4 regions of the Sporosarcina sp. FSL K6-6792 genome follow, and region 2 is predicted to be linked to each of the others. Evidence: riboswitches for the same ligand, from Rfam matches in the RefSeq annotation. Region 2 holds a riboswitch; each other region holds the start of a gene.
What was found. Region 2 has a riboswitch for thiamine pyrophosphate ahead of thiT (energy-coupled thiamine transporter ThiT). Riboswitches for the same ligand answer to the same signal wherever they lie in the genome.

Region 1 (5,311 bases), 560 kb from region 2:
GGAGCGGATGGTTGGTCAGTCTTATTTGTCGAAGCAATTGTCATTAGAGTATGAGAATGATGGCTACAGTTACATGCGTCAATTGCTCGGTGAAAAAGAGGCACTGTCTTATGCTCAGGTTGGAACAACATTATTGTCTGTGCATACGTTAAATTCAAAAGGCAATGACATTGTAGATCAGTGGTATATGAATGCGGATGACCAATTATTTGCGAATGAAGAGAATATGGAGAGCTGGATGCTTGAGTCAGCTAAGTATTATAAAAAACGTAATAATTGGTACACGGCGGGTGGCCCATACAATAAAATGGCGATAACCACAGAGCCAATGCCTGATACAGGGCAAGGATATGGGCGGAACTTACTTCTATTAAAAGAAGATCGTGCGCTGGTTTTATATAATGAGCAAGAGGATCGTTATTTTGAGAACTTAATTTACAACTCATTTGTTAACTTGAAGAATTTCAAAGGTGACAAAGATTATTGGGAAACAGAAGTTACAAGCACCTATTTGAAAGATTTATATGACATTACAGCTCCATTCATTGATACACGTTTTAATGAGCAAATCGCGCTTTTCTACTATAATAGTGGCGCTGATTTTGGAATTGATAATGCAAAAGAACCATTGCGTAATTATGCTGACTTACTGGTCTCGCAAAAAAGTAAAGGAAACGTCATTGCTGTGAATGACGAGTCTTACTACATCGCGGATTACTTCCCGATTGCACAGCAAGTAACGACGCATGCCTCTATGAATCATGTGTTGGGCGGTATGAACGTTTTACTCATGGCTTATAATGAGTTCGGTGATCAGAAGTATTTAGATACAGCGCAGGCTATACAAACAGCGATTGTAGCGGATAAAGAGGATTGGATTCGTGATAATGGCGATATTTGGTATCGTATTTCCGCATTACGTGACTTTAAAGGCGATGATTACAAGCATCTGACTTTAGAGGATTTAATAAATTCGTACAAACTTTGGAAAGATATTGATCCGACGTATTTGCCTTTATTAGAAGAAATGATTGCTTCAAAAGCTTCGTTTTTATCGAATGAAAATTTAGGTTACACAACTAAAATAAAGAACGGGTTACGTGATATCGACTTATCGAACTATCTTCCTAAAGGGGAAGAAAGAACAGATGCATTGTGAAGAAGAATAAAACTAAATAGATACTGCTAGGGGAGCCGTTTAGGCTGAGACACATCATAGATGTAAACCCTTCGAACCTGATCTAGTTCATACTAGCGTAGGGAAGCAGCTGAAACTCTACACTCAATGTCTTTATATGCGTAGAAAACAGCCGCCTTCCGATTATGGAAAGCGGCTGTTTTCTGTTCCAGTGTATATATGTTGAACAAATGAAATAAAGATAGTGAACTGTGCGAAGGCGCATTACAAGGGCTAGCGCCGTAGTGAATTCAATGGAATTCTTTATTTCAACGTATATAGATTCACCTACCAAAAATATAGATAAGGGATGGATGAGTAAAATGGAAAATAGAATTAGTAACCTAGTTGATGAACGTCAAGAGGAGTTAGTGCAATTGCTAGCGGACCTCGTTCGTTTCCCGACAGTTAGTCCACCGGCAAGAAATACAACAGGCGTACAGCGGTATATTCAAGACTTTTTAGAACAAGAAAAATTTGAAACGGTTAGTTGGGATGTATTTCCTGGCGACCCGAACGTTGTAGGCGTTAAAAAGGGAACGGATGGAAACCTGTATAACAGCCTAATCATTAATGGACATATAGACGTTGCGGAAGTGGGGGATGAAACAGAGTGGACTGTGCCTGTCTTTGAACTGACGACTAAAGATGGCAACGCATATGGGCGAGGAACATCTGATATGAAAGCTGCAGTGGCCGCGACTTTACTAGCCGTTAAATTATTAAACGAGCTAGGTGTGGAACTGAAAGGTGATTTGCAAATTCAGACTGTCATTGGGGAGGAAGCGGGAGAGGCTGGAACACTTTCATGTATGGAAAAAGGCTATACAGCAGATTTTGCACTCGTAGTCGATGGCAGTGATCGTCAAATTCATGGTCAGGGTGGTGTGATTACCGGCTGGATAACGATTAAAAGTAAGGAAGTTTTCCATGATGCAATGAGGATGAGTATGCTTCATGCAGGCGGTTCGGTTAATGGGGCTAGTGCGATAGAAAAGATGATGAAGGTTATTGCTGGATTACAAGATTTAGAACGTCACTGGGCTGTGACAAAAAAATATCCGGGTTTTGTGCCTGGCACCACTACTATTAATCCGGCAGTTATAGAAGGAGGAAGGCATGCAGCTTTTGTGGCGGATGAATGTCGGCTCTGGATCACCGTTCATTTCTATCCGAATGAAACCTATCAATCTGTAACAAAAGAAATCGAAGAGCATTTGAACAATGTAGCAAAAGCAGACACGTGGTTAAGAGAAAATCCCATTCACTTTCGCTGGGGGGGAAAATCAATGATTGAAGAACGTGGAGAAATATTTCCGGCGCTTGAAATGAATGCGGACCATGCAGCTGTTCAACTTCTTGCGCATTGTCATGAACAAACCGAAAAAAGTCCTGCAATAATAGGTATGTCGAGATCAGTAACAGATGCGGGCTGGCTAGGAGCAGCAGGAATTCCAACTGTTATCTATGGTCCTGGAAAGTTGGAAGAGGCACATTCAGTCGATGAAAAGATAAACATTGAAGAATTAGTGGTATTTACCAAGACGCTTATGATATTTATAAATGAGTGGTGTAATACGAAAAATAGGGAGTGTAAGTAATCTCCCCATTCATCTAGTATTAGTATATTGTTGCATATTGCCAAATAATTGGGGTTATTTCTGATGAGGTTTCAAATGGTTGCTATGTTTCGAGTTGAATTCTCATGGGATAGACTTACCGAGCCGTTTCACGCCGAACGATCGGAGCTACTTGTGTTGCTAACATTTCAATACTCGCTGCGACTTTAGAAAACGGCAAGCCGCCGATATCCATTTGTGCAATGAATCGTTGATGTCCAAATAGTTCGTGTTGGTGGAGAATCTTCTCAATTATTTGCTGAGGGCTACCGACAAATAACCCGGTTTCGGGACTGGCCATATGACTGAAATCAGAACGGGAAATTCTCGTGCCCATTCCACGCTGTTTGTTCACGTATCCCCAATAATTTGCATAGTAAGGATAAAACTCGTCTTTCGCTTGTTGGGATGTCTTTGCTATATACGTATGTCCTGTTACAGCCACTTTTAAATCTTCTACACGATGTCGGGCACTTATGCCGGCTTGGCGATACAAATCAACAAGTGGTTTGAAACGAATTGGATCCCCACCAAGGATAGCTAATGCTAAACCAGTTCCAAGTTTTCCAGCTCGTATTGCACTATCAGGTGTTCCACCTACACCAACCCAAATCGGCAGTTTATTTTGAACAGGGCGCGGGGCAATCATAGAATTAGTTAAAGGCGAACGGAATGACCCATTCCAATTGACGATTTCATTGGTATTCAATTGTTGAAGCAGTCGTATGTTTTCATCGAACAGTTCGTCATAATTGTTTAAGTCATGACCGAATAACGGAAAAGATTCAACGAATGCACCACGACCTGTAATAATCTCAGCGCGACCATTCGAAATTAAATCGAGTGTAGCAAAATCCTCGAATAGGCGAACAGGGTCGACTGTGTTCAAAACAGTCGTTGCACTCGTCAATTTAATACGCTTCGTGTTTTGTGCCACTGCCGCCAGAACAACTGGCGGAGCTGATACGGCATAGTCTAAGCGGTGATGCTCACCGACACCAAAAATATCAAGTCCGGCTTCTTCAGTCAGCTTTCCAATAGCCAATACTTCATGAAGGCGCTGATGAATACTTATTGTTTTTCCAGTTAGGGGATCTGGACCAAGATCCCCAAATGTATATATTCCAATTTCAATTCCGGGTTTCCTAGTTTCTGTTTGCATTGTTCTCATCTCCTAAAACTAAGTTATTCCGCTTCAGAAATAAGGGTGAAACGTTCATTTATATGTTGAGGATTTTCGATTTCATCAAGAACTGCAATTGCATAGTCAGCATAGCTTACATAGCTGTCACCTTTTGAGTTCACGATTAAATTGTCTTTTCCTTTTTGATACGAACCCGTTCTTTTTCCTTCAGGATTAAAGAATGCTGCTGGGCTAATGAATGTCCATTTAACTCCACTCGTCTTTTGCAGGTCTTCTAAGTTCTTTCCTTGATTGGAAGCAGTTGCAAAGTATTCTTTAGGGAATTCCGGTGTGTCCATAAGACGGATAGTTTTAGCTTCATCTACAAACAAGCTTCCCGCACCACCTACAACAATCAATCTTGTTTCTGGAGCGCCTTCAAACGCCTCTATTAACTCTCTTCCGGCATCTAGATGAAGATGTTCCTGCCCTGCAGGAGCACCGAATGCATTTACAACAACATCAAATTGACGAAGGTCTTCAGCTTGTAGATCAAATATATCTATTTCGAGGGCGACAACATTTTTTTCAGTTAGTTTTGCTGCATTTCTAACGATAGCTGTTACTTCGTGTCCACGGTCATTCGCTTCTTTTACAATAAGGCTTCCTGCTTTTCCTGTAGCTCCGATAATTCCAATTTTCATGTTTAAATCCTCCAGTAAATTAGTTATTTTATGCACATAAAATAATACGCGCCTAGTGATTTGAAGCCATTGGCTATAATTAATCCAACTGTAACTGTAATGGTTACAGTTACAGCGGTGGCTGAAAAATCGAATGAACTATCCGATTTTTTGTGTTAATACCGATACTAATTCTTCCATCGTAATTTCATGTAACACAGATTCCATTGCTTCTTGAGCTCGAAGTAAAATCAGCTCAAGAACTGCCTCAATGTTGGCGCCAACCGGGCAATTTGGATTTGGTTTTTCATGAAATTGAAAAAGCTCGCCTTCTTCCACGACTTCGACTGCTCTGTACACATCGAGTAAAGTAATCTCTTTTAAAGGTTTTTGAAGCGTAGCTCCCCCAAGACCTTGCCGAACTTGAATAAGTCCTGCATTTCTTAGTTTACCAATTATTCTTCGTATGACTACAGGGTTTGTATTCACACTTTCTGCAATCCATTCCGAAGTACAAAGCTCGTTACTTTCAATCGCCACGAGGGATAGAATATGAACTGCAACTGTAAAGCGACTACTGATTTTCATTGCAAGTAACCTCCCGGTGTAATCATTATAGTTACAACGCGTATTGATTGTCAATTATTATTATTCAAGGGATGGGGAGTGGGTTGTAGAACGCTTGGCGCTTTGGGGATGCCTTTGTCGC
Region 2 (5,311 bases):
ACTGGACGCAGTGCATATGAATGGAACGCGTGACCCAATTCATGGGCAAGTGTTGCAACGTTCGACATTGTTCCGCTGTAAGTCATGAAGATACGGGATTGTTCGGATGCTGGCATACCCGTACAAAAACCACCTGGACGTTTATTTGGGCGATCTTCCGCTTCGATCCAGCTATCTTCAAACGCCAGGCGAGAAAAGGCTTCCAATTCAGGACCAAACTCTCCAAAGTGTTTTAGGATGAATTCTGCACCTTCTTGATACGACATCTTCTTTGTTGATGCTGTAACTGGCGCATCAATGTCATACCAGTTCATTTTGTCAGTACCTAGCATTCTCGCTTTGACGTGCAAGTATTCTACAAACGGGGCTTTATTTACACCAATTGCTCCCCACATTGCATCAAGTGTCTCTTCGCTCATTCTATTTCGGAGGAGTGGCTCTTTCAATACTGAATCCCAACCACGTTTTTTGTATACTTCAAGCCTAAAACCCGCAATATGATTTAATGCAGATGCGAAGAAGTCCTCTTTTCCTTCCCAAGCTTCTTCCAACGCTTCAAATGAGCGCTTTCGCACATCTGCATTCTCATGCGAACTTAGGTTATTTGCCTGCCCAACGGAAAGTTCTTTCTCTTCTCCGTCCAATTCGATTTTGATTTTAATGTCACCAACGAGCATGTCGTATAACTGTCCCCACCCATGATAGCCGTCTACGCTTAGCGACGTGATCAAACTCTCTTCTTCTTCAGACAGTTTCAGGTTGACCTCTTCACGCCATTCATTCAGTACAAATGCAAATTCCTTCAGTTCATCCGATTCCATTAATCCATTCCATGTATCCTCATCTGCTTTTGCCAGCGTTTGTCGGATTTTAAGCCCGATTGTAGAAAAACGTGCCCCAAGGGATCCGGTTTCGCCTTGCAGTTGCAATGCTTTTTTATCTGTTGTATCCGCCGCAAGGAAACACCCAATAACGGCACCTGCCTGTGACAGGTCAAGTGCAACCTCTTTTAATGATTCAATAAGGTTTACAACTTCTTTTGACGCACCAGCTGACTGAGGAACTTCAAATGCAGAAGCCGTTTCTTCTAATGAACCTAACTTTTCTTTTACGCTATCCAAATGTGTCCGTAGTTCTGTCGATCCACTTCCACCTTTAAAGAAAACGTCAAGATCCCATACTTCAGAATACGTTTTTTGCGTCACTATTATTCCCCCTTAATTCATTCAAAATTTTCTAAAAACACAACTTGATTATAACATGAATTTTCGGTATGCGAAATAATGCAATTGTGACGGAAGGTTCATACTTTCCTTCGCAGGTTCCACCATTCCTCTGTATACTATTCAGTAGGAGGATTTAAATATGTTTAGAATTATAATTATGACCTTTTCGCTCATTGCGGTCGTTCTAGTCAATGCAGCTGCGAATATAATGCCTATCAATGGAAAAACAACCGGGCAAATCTCTAATAGTTTACCGGTACTATTTACACCTGCAGGATATACCTTTTCAATTTGGGCAGTTATTTATCTGCTTCTCGCTATCTGGTTATACGGCTTTATGCGCAACACAGTAAACATTAATCATGCATTATTCAATCGTAGGGTAGTTTTGTTTGTGCTCAGCTGCCTATTAAATATCACTTGGATTTTGCTTTGGCATTTTGGTTTCTTCGGATGGACAATTATTATCAATCTGGTTCTTCTTTTAACACTGTTAACCATTTATTTTACTTATTCTATAAAAAATAGTCATATTCATGGTAGAGTTCCGATTGCTGTCTATCTAGGATGGGTTTTTGTCGCGACCATTGCAAATATCAGTTACGTCCTTACTTTGCATGAATGGTCTGGTTGGGGACTAAGTGACCCGCTATGGACCGTCATCTACTTGACTATCGCAACCGCTATTGCACTTCATTTTTTATACCATTACGCGGATATAGCATTTAGTGCTGTCTTCATATGGGCATTTATAGGTATCACTGTGAAAAACGGTGCAGATGAACTATTCGTCTCTGCTGCAGCCCTATTTCTTGCAGCTACAATCGCAGGATTCATGTTCTTCAGACGAAAGTCATTCACACCAAAATAAAAAATCGCCGTCCTCCCACATTGGGCAGAACGGCGATTTTCTATTTTCTCTCTAAAAGACGCGGTGCTGTAGTGAATAATATTGACGCAACAATTGCTGATAATATTATTGAAGGTATCATGTAACTTGCATTGTATACGAGTGAATAGAGCCATACGGGCTGTCCCTCAGGTGCATAAGATGCAAAAAATACAATTCCACCAATGAAGTGAATCAAGTATCGAAGTAGGCCACCGATAACTGTCCCCACAACGATTGCTGTAACCATTGAGCCTTTGTTTCCTTTTACTTTACTACTTAACAGCCATGCAAGTGTAACACCTGCCACTCCAACCAACGTGTACGCCACGAAGTAATCAAGGGCAGCCTGTATTATATTAAAGACATAGCCTCCCATCATCAGTTGCAATAACCCGCTGACGAAGCCAGTCAGCATACCGCCTGCAATCCCCCATCTAAATGCCATGACAACAATCGGCAACATTGACAGCGTAACCGAGCCACCCTGTGGCATTTTAAAACCAATCTGATCAAGTACAAATGAAATTGCACCTAAAATAGCTATTTCAAGTAAAAGTTGAAGTCTTTTCCGATCCAAATTAATTCATCCCTTTCCTAGCTCAGCGAAAGATGTGGGCATAAAAAAAGACATCCCGAAATAGATGGGACATCGAATATGTCAATTTCCATCCACATTCCTACGCAAGAATAATCTTACAGGTTCTAAGGGTCAGGACGTGCTGTCCAATCTCAGCCAAATAGGCTCCCCCTGTGGTTCCAGTAATTTAGTTGTCTAGTTCATTGTATAAGATGGGGATCCTATAAGCAAGATGATTAACAGGGATGATAATTATCCTATATATGTTGAAATTAAGAATTCCATTAAATTCGCTGCGGCGCTAGGAGATGCCGCCAATCTCAGGCTCCAGTTAACCCTTGTATGGCCTCTTCGCCAAGTTTAATCTAGGGATTCATTTACTCAATATATATATAGTTAAACTAAAATGGAGGGATTCGTGTGTCGAACAATAAACTGTTAGCCGCCCTATGCTACTTTAGTGTCTTCTTCACCCCTTTACTTATACCCGTCATTATTTATTTCGTTTCGGATGACCGTGAAGTAAAACACCATGCCAAGCGCTCTCTCGTTTCACATCTTGTTCCTGTCGTACTTCTTATTGCAGGATTTATCATTTTTTCTTTTTCAATGTTTTCCTTTACCTACGACCTGAATGTAATGCCTAGTGGTAACTTTGGATTTTGGCAATTAACACCTGTCTTATTCATGCTAGTTTATGGAGTTTTGCTCATAGCAATTCTAATTTGGAATGTGTTTCAAGGTGTTAAAGTATTGAAGTGAATGTTTATAAAACCACCTATTCGGGAAAAAAGTAACAAATGCTGTGTTTAGGAGTGATTCGTAATGAATATTGGAAAATTATTAAAAACCGCTATTAAATTGGCGCCTATCGTCTATCCGATTGTTCGCAAAGTAATGAAAGAAAAAAAAGCAACAAGCACGACAATCCCAAAGAAATAATTCGACAGTCTGCAAACGTTTTTTAAGTTTGTAGGCTTTTTTGTTCAGCTCCATATGATATAGTATGGTATGGAAAAGAATGAACGGAAGAAAGGATTTGAACATAATGATTGCAAAAACTGAACAGGAAATTGAAGCGTTAAAGAAAATCGGCAAAATTGTTGCTGAAATCAGGGAAGCGATGAAAGAAGCAACTGTCCCTGGTAAAACGACGAAAGAAATTGATGACATCGGCGGTCGCTTATTCGAAGAAAAAGGTGCAATTTCAGGTCCTATCGCAGAATATGATTTCCCTGGATTTACATGCATCAGCGTCAACAGTGAAGTTGCCCATGGCATGCCTGGTTCCCGCGTCATAGAAGATGGAGATCTCGTTAATATTGACGTCTCAGGTTCCTACAATGGTTATTTTGCTGACACTGGCATTTCATTTGTTGTCGGTACACCCGATAAAAAGAAACAACAATTATGTGATGTGGCTAAGAGTGCATTTGAACGTGCAATGACGAAAGTTAAAGCAGGTTCAAGCTTAAACCAAATCGGTAAAGCAGTTGAACGCGAGGCAAAAGAAAATGGCTTAAAAGTCATCAAAAACTTGACTGGCCACGGCATCGGTAAAGCGTTGCACGAAGAACCTTCGCATGTACTCAATTATTATGACGCTTGGGATAAGACGCTTCTGAAAGAAGGAATGGTTCTTGCAGTTGAACCGTTTATCTCTGAAAAAGCAGAGCATATTATTGAATCAGGGGATGGCTGGACGTTCATTACACCAGACAAATCTCTTGTGGCTCAAATCGAACATACAATTATCGTCACAAAAGGCGAACCAATTATTTTGACGCAACTATAATTACTGCCTAATGCGTTCTTTCAATATATATAGAAAAGGGCTGTCCCTGGAAATCCAATGCACTTGGATTCCTGGATAGCCCTTTTTATTATTGTCTAGATATGTGGTAATAAAGTATTCCATTAAATTCACTACGGCGCTAGGGGATGCCTTCACTCGATTTATATAACTATTTTCCCACGTCTATTGATTAATCAAAAATCACCAGTGAATAACATGATCACCTACTGGGCGCTACTTGTATTCACAACAGGATTACCGAAAAAAGTGTGGCTAGAAGTGACAGAGTCACTTCTAGCCACACTTGCCTCATGGTAAATGTGTCGTGAATAGTTTGCCGAAAGCGAACCGGAAATGATTCAGTGAAAACGGAATTTTCTAAGCCCTATTCACCAGTATTTTATGCAAATAAATGGTTAATCAACACACGTGCTATTTTCCCGACATATATAGATTCCTTGCGCTTGTCTTATTTCTTTTTAGGAGCTGCAATTGTTTTTGAATTTCCTTCGGCAAGATGGCCTTTATACCATACTTTTTGAACCGTTTTAATTCCTTTAGTCAGCTTACGATAATCTCGTTCTTCTGGGTACGACAACAATGTCAATACTTCCCCGTCTCCGCCTGCTCGTCCAGTTCTGCCTGAACGGTGTAAATATTGCTCAACCGTATGTGGCACGTCGATGTGAATAACATGTGTTAAGCCATCAATGTCTAGCCCTCGTGCCGCAAGATCAGTTGCTATCAAAATCTTCAACTCGCCTTTACGGAAACTTTCCAATGTTTGCTGTCTCTCAAATTTCGTCATTTCTGAATGAAGA
Region 3 (5,311 bases), 830 kb from region 2:
CATCGAATGTATTCACAGTTATCGGGAAAAATGTGATGAGCACAGTAACGGCAACTTTGCTCCAAATTGTGTAACCAAACCACAGTACAAAAATAGGTGCAAGGGCAATAATAGGAACCATTTGAGATGCAATGAGAATTGGATAGAGTGCTTTTCGTATGCCTGGACGGGAAGACATTAGCACTGCAATGGCTGTTCCTGAAATAATCGAAATGGCTAGGCCGATAATAATCGTCATCAAAGTAACCGGCAGATGTTTCAACAATAATACTTCCTTCAGTTCCCAAAAACGTATAAAAATTTGAATAGGGGAAGGTAGAATGAACGCTTTACCGTAAAGGCGTGCACCCAACTCCCAGATACTTAGAAATCCTGCAATAATAACTAAGGATGCCGTATTTTTCACAGTGTTACCTCACTTCTAAGCTTGCCGATAAGCAGTTCTTTTAGCTCGAGCATTTCAGCGCGATGTAAATCGTTTCTTAGTCGAGGTCTTTCAAGAGGTACTTCGATTTCCACAAATGAAGTGACAGGTTTGTTTTGCAACAGAAAAATACGGTCTGACAGAAACAGTGCTTCCTCTACGTCATGTGTGATGAAAAGGACAGTTGATTTGCGCTTTTCCCACAGATTGATGAGCCACTCTTGCATAGCCAGTCGGGTGATGGAGTCGAGTGCTGAAAATGGTTCATCCAACAATAGTAGGGAATTGCCAGAAAGAACAGCGCGTAAGAAAGCGACGCGCTGCTTCATTCCACCCGAAAGCTCTCCTGGATAGTTATCCTCTGTTCCACCAAGACCGAACTCTTGTAATAATGGTTGTACTTGTTCCTTGGCGGCCTTCTTATCTAATCCGGCTACTTCAAGCGGAAGACATGCATTTTCTAAAATGGTTCGCCAAGGCAGTAACAGATCTTGTTGTGGCATATAGCCAATCTTTCCGAGGCGCTGACTATTTGGATTTCCTTCAAGAGAAATGGTACCCCTTGAGGGTTCATCTAACCCGGTTACAAGACGAAAAATCGTACTTTTACCGGAACCGCTAACACCAATTATCGAAATAAACTCACCGGGAAGAATGTTGAATGACAGATTATCGAGTATGCTGTTGCCTGATTGGTACGTGAATGAAACACCGTCAAACGATAGCATTTATCATTTCAACTCCAGGCCACATTTGTTTTGTATTTGCCATATCCCAAAACATATATTCATAACGAGTTGTATTGAGGAAGATTTCCTCGAGCTTTAACAGTTCATGCTCCGGTTTTCCTTCTGCTGACTTGTTCATTAAATCAATACACCAGCCCGCAAGTTCCTTGAATTCATCCGAAGAATACATCTGAATCCAATCGCCATATAACGAGTGATCGGCAGCACCTGGAATAGCATTTAGCTCCTTACCGATCTCCCAGTAACTCCATGCGCAAGGAAGCAGAGCAGCCATCACTTCCGCAACGGTTCCATTTTGACAGACGTGTAACATGTAGTGCGTATAGGCAAGAACAATTGGTGACGGCTTAGCGTTTTCAAGTTCCTGTTCAGAAATGCCGAACCGTAGTGCGTAGCTTCGATGCAGGGCCATTTCCTTGTTCAGCGTCCCATCGAGTAGTGTCGCGAATTTGCCCATCGTTTCCAAGTCGTCGGCTTTTACAGCCCCAATCGCAAACAGTTTTGCATAATCAATCAAATACAAGTAATCCTGTACCATATAAAACCTGAATTTATCCGGATCAAGCGTCCCATCGCCAATTCCTTGTACGAACGGATGGCTATGATTCTGTCTCCAGATTGGTAACGTCTTTTCTAACAAACGGTCAGTGAACTTCATGATATCAACACTCCCTTTGTATTCTTGAAAACCAAAAAACCCACTCCTTGAAGAAGAAGTGGGTTGTAGACAATCAAAAGTATCCCGGAAAATAGACCGGCAGAATTATTGTGTCAGCACCTCTTCCTTACGCTGGTATTAACCAGTTCAAGTTATAAGGGTCAAGGCACATGCCTCTCTCAGCTCTGTTAGAGCACCCCTAGCGGTGGATCATATGAAATTGGACTCATCCCCATTATAAGCATATTAAAAATAGAAGGTCAACCTTAACTTTGTGAAAAGTTAGAAAGGAATGTATGTTTCCTTTTACGAGAATTATCCTGTAAAGTAGAAAGAAAAAGTATTGAAGGGGGAAATGAATTTGAAATTTTTCCATACAGCGGACTGGCATTTAGGCAAGCTCGTTCAAGGTATATATATGACAGATGGACAGCGTTATGTACTTGATCAATTTGTAGAGGCAGTCGAAGAAGAGAAGCCAGATGCGGTCATTATCGCAGGCGATTTGTATGACCGTGCGGTGCCACCTACAGAAGCGATTGCACTACTTGACGAAGTGCTTGGAAAAATCACTATGGAACTTGGAATACCTGTCCTTGCGATTGGAGGAAACCATGATAGCCCGGGACGCCTCCATTTTGGAAGCGGATTGATGCGAGTAAATGGCTACCATATTGCAGGTCAGATGACGAAAGTAATCGAACCGGTCGTTTTGTCAGATGACTACGGTGAGGTTCATTTCCATCTCGTACCATTTGCGGATCCTTCTGTTGTAAAACATTTGCACGAAGATGAAACGATTGTGAACCATAACGATGCGATGAAGAAAGTGACGGCAACTATCCGTGAACAAATGGTGGAGGGGGTCCGACATGTATTTGTTGGACATGCTTTTGTGACACCTCACGGAGAAAGTGAAAATAACACGAGTGACTCCGAACGACCGTTGGCAATTGGTGGAGCAGAATATGTGTCGGCGCATCTTTTTGAAGGATTTAATTATACTGCACTTGGCCACCTACATCAGGCGCATTATGTGTTAAATGAAACAGTGCGGTTTGCGGGTTCGCCAATGAAATATTCGATTTCAGAAGAACATCATAATAAAGGGTTTCTAATTATCGAACTTGATGCTGCAGGGCAGGTATCTGTTGAGAAACGGGAGTTGAAGCCTAAGCATGATATGCGGACGGTTGTAGGGACGATGGAAGATATTTTGTTGCACCCAGTAAGTGAGGATTATGTTTTTGTAAAATTGCTAGATGAGACACCGGTTTTATTCCCGATGGAAAAAGTACGGTCAGTCTATCCGAACGCGATGCATGTTGAGCGTAAAGTGCTCATGCTGACCGCAAATACGGTTGATGAGCAACGTATGGAACATGGGAAGCATGATGATTTAGCACTCTTTAAAGCATTTTACGAAGAGATGAAAGGAGAAGCGGCAGACGTAGAAACGGAGACCCTCTTTTCAGAAGTGCTCCATGAAGTTATGCACAAGGAGGGAACTGAGCTGTGAGACCAATTCAATTAATGATGACGGCATTTGGACCATATAAAGGGACGGAAACAGTCGATTTCAGGGAATTGAAAGACAATCGACTCTTCGTTATTTCGGGAGCTACTGGTGCGGGGAAAACGACAATATTTGATGGGATTTGTTTTGCGTTATATGGCCAGGCGAGCGGAGAAGATCGAACGGATAATCGTGCGATGCGAAGCGACTTCGCAGACGACGCAGTTCAAACGACCGTTGAGTTGACGTTTGACATTCATAATCGAACGTACCGTATCATGCGGCAAATACCGTATGTCAAACAGGGGAACAAGTCAGAAACGTCTGCGCGCTGCGAGTTCTATGAACTGACAGAAGACGGGGAGGTACCACTTGTCGACAGGCAGATTGTATCTGAAATTAACAAGAAGGTAGAAGAACTAATCGGCTTTACACAAGCACAATTCAGTCAGATTGTTATGCTACCGCAAGGAGAGTTCCGAAAGTTTCTAACGTCTGATACAGAAAATAAAGAAACAATCATGCGGAAAATATTCAAAACAGATAAGTACCGTGAAATTGTGGAGCAGCTAAAAGGGAAGAAAGACAACGCACAAGCGACTCTGATGAAAGAGATGCAACAGAGCGAGGGGCATATTGGACAAATAGCGACCTTACTGCCCGAGCGTGAGTCATCGGTCTTTACTGTTCTTGCGAATGAACATTACAATGTGAATCAAGTCGTTCAAGGATTAGAAGAAGAATTTGCGTTTTATCAAGACAAGACGGTTGTTGTTAAAAAGAGTTACGATGAAGTTTATGCAAAGCATACAAAAATGCAAGAAATGTACCACGCCGCGAAAAGTATGAATGAACGTTTTATTGAACTACGTCAAAAAGAATTATCGTTAAATAAGTTAACGGAACAGTTGCCGATTGTGGAACAAAAAGAACAACAAATAGCCGACGCAGAGCGAGCTGTTTCAATCGGTGAACTTGAGATGCAATTACTCAAATTGAAAGAAGAAACTGCCACGAAAGCAGGTAATCTTAAGAATGCGAAGGAAGCAGTCCAGATAGCAGCAGAAAAAATGGAACTTGCTGGAGAGCGTTTTCGAGTGGAAGAAGCAAGGAAAACGGACCGTGAAAAGCTGACGGAAAGTTTGATACGACTAAAAGATTTCCTTCCGGCTGTTTCAAGTTTGGCATCGAAGGAAACTGCTCTTGATGTGATGAAAAAAGAAAACAATCATTTGGAAAAAGAACTTGGAAAAACCGTTAGAATGACAGATGAAGAAACGAAGAACTTGGAAAAAGTGAAAGTAGAAATCGAGATGTATGAAATGGGACAAGTTCAGTACGATGAACGTATCGATCAACTAAATGAAACGATTGAAAAGTGCAAACTACTGGATGAATTCATTGCGATTCGAAATCGGATACACGTATTGGAACAAGGAAAGAATGATCACGAGGCGCGTTATGAGAAAAGTAAATCGGAATACGATGCAGTAGAACAACTTTGGCTAAATAACCAAGCAGCTATGTTGGCTGAGTCTTTAAAAGACGGGGAATCCTGCCCCGTATGTGGGAGTGAACATCATCCCGCTAAATCGCATAAAACAATTGAAGTAACCATTTCAAGGGAAAAGCTGGAAGTGGAGAAAGAACGGCTGAAAGAAGTCGAGGGGCAATTCCGAACCGCGGCTATTACCTACCAAAATACAATCGAGCAGTTAACTGATAAAGAAAATGAAATGAAGCGTTTAGCTATAGAAAAGGATAATAATAATTTACATGAGGTAAAACAGAAGCTAGAAGCGGAAGTGGCTAAGCTTCGCGCGGATCGAAAATTGCTAGTTAATCTGAAAGTGGAATTGAAAAAGAAAGAAGTAATTGCAGCGCAAATCGTGGCGCAGAAAACTGAAATGGAACGTGCATTGTTTCAACAACAATCGTCCTATGATACACAACTAGCCCTGTTT
Region 4 (5,311 bases), 470 kb from region 2:
CCACACACTAAAGCAACTGCAAAAGTTAAAAGAAGTCGAAAGAAGAAACTTTTCCAGTAAAATTGCGGAGTTCGTGATAGATGGGGTGAATGACTCACTTTTAAAGCATAGAGAGGCCATAACAATTCCGCTCCCAAAAGGGTTAACTAAAGCGCAACGTGATTGGTTAAAGCACGAACATTCCGAGGCGCTACTAGGGAGTATCGTCTATCAGTTAATGTCCGATCCAATCCGCACAGCTTCTCTCTTTGCATCATTGAACAGCAATGCAATAGATGTAAATGCAGCATTATATTTGCAGGAAGAAACGAGCGCTGCCGTTGAGGTGGAAACAGAACATCAATTGATTAACATAGAGGATGATCTGGATAATTTTGATTGGGAACAGTTAAAGGAGCCAGAAGAAACCTCTGTTGTAGAAGAGGAAGACCCTCTAGCTGACTTCCTTGCCCAGATGAATAAATAATAGTGAGTGCCTGCATAAGAAACCACCATGAATGTTTAAATTTTCATGATGGTCTATTGTACAGGCACTTTTTGTTGTGATTTCTAAGGAATCTAAAACATTGAGATGTTTTCTTTGGAGCATACAAGGGAAAAAGAGTAATAGGGAAGACTACAGCTAGTTTACGAATGGGCTGTATGTCTATTTAGTAAGAAGAATGGGGTGAAGCGGTTATGGAAAAAGTTATTTACATCGTGCGTCATTGCTCCGCAGAAGGACAGGCACCACACGCGGAATTGACTGCTGAAGGGATTTTGCAGGCGGATCAGCTTGTAGCGTTTTTCGAAGATATCGAAGTGGATCGGATTATTACGAGTCCGTTTTCTCGTGCACGTCAGACGGGCTGGCCTATAGCTGAGCGGAAGAAGTTGCATGTAGAGGTGGATAGTCGGCTTATGGAGCGCGTGCTAAGTTCAATGGATTTCGAGGATTGGTTGATAAAGCTGGAAGATACGTTTTTTGACCTTCATCTAAAATATGAGGGTGGGGAATCTTCGAGTGAAGCGATGTCGAGGGTTTGTGATGTTGTGGATGAGCTGGGTGACGGTTCGCGGACAGTGCTTGTGACACACGGGAACTTAATGGCGCTATTATTAAGGTGTTATGATGAGCGATTCGATTTTGGGCAGTGGCAGGCACTGACGAATCCAGACGTGTATGTTATACGGATTAAGGATGGGGACTCAGAAGTGGAAAGAATTTGGGGTTCTGAATAAAAAAACAGGCCGCTGTGATGTCGGCCTATCTAGGTTTTAGTGAATGTTAACCCATTGTAAGATTAGTAATAATGACCACTGCAATAATAACGAGTGCCCCGAAAAGACTGATCCACATGGATTTGTCGGGATTATTCGGTCTGCTGTCTGCTTTATGCATAAACTGCGCCTTCTTTCTGTTTATGTCATTAACTATACTCTTATCGACGATAGAATGGAATAAACTGTTACCACGTGAAACGAGTTTATTATATATATTGAACCTATTTGATGGGGTTTTTTATTTCCATTACTCTATGCTTCTATTGAAAATGGACCAAACATTCCCACAATCTCACACTAGATATGTTACACTTGCTACAAAGCTGAATAGTTTAACAACCACTAGGGGAGCCTTTTTTAGGCTGAGACGTGCATGAATGCGCGGACCCTTGGAACCTGATCCGGATTATACCGGCGTAGGAAAGTGGGTACGCCTTTTACGAATAGTTAAATGGCTAGCCGCTTTCTTACGCCACCGGGAAGCGGCTTTTTAGTATAAATAAAAGGGTGGCGAATCGAATGGTACGTGTGGCATTGACAATTGCGGGGTCGGATAGTGGTGGTGGTGCGGGTATTCAGGCAGACTTGAAGACGTTCCAAGAATTGGGTGTTTTCGGTACGTCGGCACTGACAGCGGTGACAGCGCAAAATACATTTGGAGTGACGGCGATACAGCCGGTTGACACCGCTATTATTAAAGCGCAAATACAGGCAGTTATTGAAGATTTTGATGTTAAAGCGATTAAGACGGGGATGCTCTTTTCGACAGAAATTATCTATGCAGTGGGAGAGGCGTTTCATTGGAGCGGAATTCCACTTGTCATTGATCCGGTAATGATTGCGAAAGGGGGTGCTTCATTGCTAGAAAGACAGGCGGTTGAAGCGTTGAAGACTGTACTTGTACCTCTTGCAGCTATTGTTACACCTAATATTCCAGAAGCAGAAGTGCTTGCAGGAATGGAAATAAAGACGAATGAAGACATAGAACGAGCGGCGAAACATATAATAGCGTTGGGCGCGGGGGCGGTTCTTATTAAAGGGGGCCACCGGAAAGAAGCGCCTTATGCGGAAGATCTGTTCATGGGGGCTGACGGGGAACGGTTCTCGGTTCGCGCACCATGGATTGATACGAAAGATACGCATGGAACAGGGTGTACGTATTCGGCGGCACTGACAGCGTTTTTGGCAAATGGGGAAACGGCAGCGAATGCAGTTGTTTCTGCAAAATGTTTTATACACGCAGCAATTGAAGATGGACTAAAAATTGGTGGCGGCCATGGTCCGACGAATCACTGGGCATATGGACGCCGCGGCAACAAGACAATGGAAGGGGTTGTAGTTTATGGATAAGCAAACAGTTAACTTATATTTCATCATGGGCACAGTGAATTTGGCGGGACGCGACCCGTTACATGTCTTAGAAGAGGCGCTAAAGGGTGGTATAACGAGCTTTCAATTACGTGAAAAAGGGCCTGGTGCATTAACGGGTGAAGAGTTGAAGGCTTTTGCACAGGCGTGTCAGCAATTATGTGAACAATATAGTGTACCTTTCATTGTCAATGATGATATAGGTCTTGCGATTGAAATTGGTGCAGACGGTATTCATATCGGGCAGGAAGACGGATATATTTCGGCAGTGCGTGACAAGGTTGGTCCAGACATGCTAATAGGTGTTTCTACGCATAATGTAACAGAAGCGATTGCGGCAGCTGATGCTGGGGCTGATTATATCGGTCTAGGTCCAGTTTATGAGACACAGACGAAAATGGATACGCAACCGGTTATTGGCATCGAGACAATTAGGGAAGTGGCATCGTTGTTACCTGGTTTACCTATTGTTGCGATTGGTGGAATTTCAGAACGCAGAGCCGGTGCTATCATTAAAGCGGGTGCGTCAGGGGTAGCGGTTATTTCTGCGATTTCTGGAGAAGAAGATCCTGGAGAAGCAGCAAGTCGTTTAAAAGGTGCGGTCCTTCTTTCATTAACAGGTATTGAAATGTAATGTTTAACTGCTCGCGAAATATACCACACTTCCAAGTAAGGGGCGTGGTGTGCGGATGAAAAAGAAACTGTTTGAAATACAAACCGTTTTGCATAAGGCAGATCTAATCTATTTCACATGGAATGATGTCGGCGGAACCTACAAAGTCTATAGAGACGGGCATCATTTGTATGAAGGAACGGTCTCTGAATTTAGTGACGGTGATTTCAAGCATGCGAAACTATATAATTACGTAATCGAACGTGTTGAAGATGGTATTGTAATTGACGTTATTGCATTGCAAACGTCAGCATTTGCTGAACAGAAAAACAAAGAAAGTCCGCTTCAGTCACTTGTCATGACAACGATTGTCGCAAAGACGCAAATTGCATTGTCTTGGGAGGAAATTAAAGATGTCGCTGAATATGATGTCTACCGAAATGGTAAGCATATGACAACGGCGGTCGATAATTCTTACATCGACAGGGATTTTTCGTTGGATGAAATCTATACGTATACGATCGAATCTAAGCGTTCACTTGCGAAGTCGGAAGAACGATTCAACGTCTTTCAGTCGATTGTCTCCACTCTTTTTGGGTTGTTGAATCCAGTTTCGTCGAAGGCAGAAGCGGCGATTGAACGATTTTCGGTGACAAAATCCATTGCCAAACCGAGGGAATTGCTGATACCTGTTCAAGACAGAGTTCGTCTCCCGAATGTAGATAGGTGGGAATTCCGCTACATGACGTTTTTGCAGGATGACTGGGTGTTGAATCCGAATCTATTGTCGCGAAATCGTTATTTTAAAGGGGATGACAGGGGATTCGATTCAAATGGAGCCAGTTATCGGACCCGAGTGGACGTCGAACTGGCATATGACCTTGAACGTTCTCCATTGACGTTTACAAGGGATGTTGGGCCATCGATTGTCTATGATGCTTTTAAGCGCTTTAGGAAACAGGCAACCGCTTCACACGATGGGATTACATTGAAACGGACAAATCACGGGGAAGACGAAGCAGGATTTCATCTCCTGCATGCTGTCGGCAATCCCCTTACAACGGCCCCTGACATTAACTATGAAGTGCGAGCAGTTATGAGGCGGGACGGAACGTTTGATATGACGGGTTACCACGATCAGGCGCCCCATCATGAGATTTACCTGATGCGTGGTGAAGAGAATGAATGGAAACCAATTCACCAAGCGGAAAGTAAGGGGCTCGCGTGGATGTCTGAGGTAATTGCATGGCAGTACTGGCGAATCTCTAATTTTGAATAGTAAACAATGAACTCCTTCCGTTGTCATAAATGGAAGGAGTTCGTTGTTTATCCGGAAAGGAAAAATATGAGTTGCGTAGATAACGAATTATGCATCCCTACTATTCGATAGGATGAACCTTGGTAATAATGAATGTACTGTGACAAGAGGTTATCTCGGATAGCCTCTTTATTTACTTTTAGTGTCTATTATTGAACAAGACAGGCGGTGACTCGTTTCTTACATCTGATTTATACGCTTCAAGCCAACTCGTTGACAAAGAAAACTCTGCTTGATATGATTATCTTGAATTCAAGATAAATAACTTTCTACTAATTCGAGGAGAGAATTGATATGACGAAAAAATCAATGGGCATTCATCACATAACTGCAATCGTCGGACATCCGCAAGAAAACGTCGACTTTTACGCGGGTGTTCTTGGGTTGCGTCTTGTCAAGAAAACCGTCAATTTCGATGATCCGGGGACGTATCATCTTTACTTTGGTAATGGAAACGGTGCACCGGGTACGATCATTACATTTTTCACATGGGCTAATGCTCGCCAAGGAACAATTGGGGATGGCCAAGTCGGTGTTACGTCGTACGTAGTACCGGTCGGGGCAATGACTTTCTGGGAAAACCGTCTTGAGAAATTTAAGATTGCGTTTAGCAGATCAAACCGCTTTGGCGAAACGTATGTATCATTTGATGATCCACACGGTTTGAGAATTGAGATTGTCGAGCGAGAAGATGGGGTAAAGAATGAATGGATGGTTGGTGAAATAACAGCGGATGTCGCTATAAAAGG

Region 1: it holds a riboswitch for thiamine pyrophosphate, as region 2 does, so the genes downstream of both, MKZ26_RS08445 (acetylornithine deacetylase) here and thiT (energy-coupled thiamine transporter ThiT) in region 2, are expected to answer to the same signal.
Region 3: it holds a riboswitch for thiamine pyrophosphate, as region 2 does, so the genes downstream of both, tenA (thiaminase II) here and thiT (energy-coupled thiamine transporter ThiT) in region 2, are expected to answer to the same signal.
Region 4: it holds a riboswitch for thiamine pyrophosphate, as region 2 does, so the genes downstream of both, thiD (bifunctional hydroxymethylpyrimidine kinase/phosphomethylpyrimidine kinase) here and thiT (energy-coupled thiamine transporter ThiT) in region 2, are expected to answer to the same signal.

Annotation. Positions count from the first base shown of each region.
Region 1 is NZ_JBBOSA010000001.1:1,761,769-1,767,079, reverse strand. It holds gene MKZ26_RS08450 (S-layer homology domain-containing protein) at 1-1,159, shown strand, start outside; TPP riboswitch at 1,178-1,280, shown strand; gene MKZ26_RS08445 (acetylornithine deacetylase) at 1,492-2,778, shown strand; gene MKZ26_RS08440 (LLM class flavin-dependent oxidoreductase) at 2,894-3,958, opposite strand; gene MKZ26_RS08435 (NAD(P)-dependent oxidoreductase) at 3,982-4,623, opposite strand; gene MKZ26_RS08430 (Rrf2 family transcriptional regulator) at 4,762-5,190, opposite strand.
Region 2 is NZ_JBBOSA010000001.1:2,324,347-2,329,657, forward strand. It holds gene MKZ26_RS11365 (M3 family oligoendopeptidase) at 1-1,205, opposite strand, end outside; gene MKZ26_RS11370 (tryptophan-rich sensory protein) at 1,366-2,097, shown strand; gene thiT (energy-coupled thiamine transporter ThiT) at 2,138-2,695, opposite strand; TPP riboswitch at 2,776-2,877, opposite strand; gene MKZ26_RS11380 (DUF4870 domain-containing protein) at 3,116-3,457, shown strand; gene MKZ26_RS11385 (hypothetical protein) at 3,521-3,637, shown strand; gene map (type I methionyl aminopeptidase) at 3,744-4,490, shown strand; gene MKZ26_RS11395 (DEAD/DEAH box helicase) at 4,960-5,311, opposite strand, start outside.
Region 3 is NZ_JBBOSA010000001.1:1,489,747-1,495,057, reverse strand. It holds gene MKZ26_RS07100 (ABC transporter permease) at 1-406, opposite strand, end outside; gene MKZ26_RS07095 (ABC transporter ATP-binding protein) at 403-1,152, opposite strand; gene tenA (thiaminase II) at 1,139-1,831, opposite strand; TPP riboswitch at 1,939-2,042, opposite strand; gene MKZ26_RS07085 (exonuclease SbcCD subunit D) at 2,193-3,350, shown strand; gene MKZ26_RS07080 (SMC family ATPase) at 3,347-5,311, shown strand, end outside.
Region 4 is NZ_JBBOSA010000001.1:2,792,239-2,797,549, reverse strand. It holds gene MKZ26_RS13740 (hypothetical protein) at 1-466, shown strand, start outside; gene MKZ26_RS13735 (histidine phosphatase family protein) at 679-1,221, shown strand; TPP riboswitch at 1,598-1,703, shown strand; gene thiD (bifunctional hydroxymethylpyrimidine kinase/phosphomethylpyrimidine kinase) at 1,783-2,613, shown strand; gene thiE (thiamine phosphate synthase) at 2,606-3,265, shown strand; gene MKZ26_RS13720 (DUF3238 domain-containing protein) at 3,321-4,523, shown strand; gene MKZ26_RS13715 (ring-cleaving dioxygenase) at 4,857-5,311, shown strand, end outside.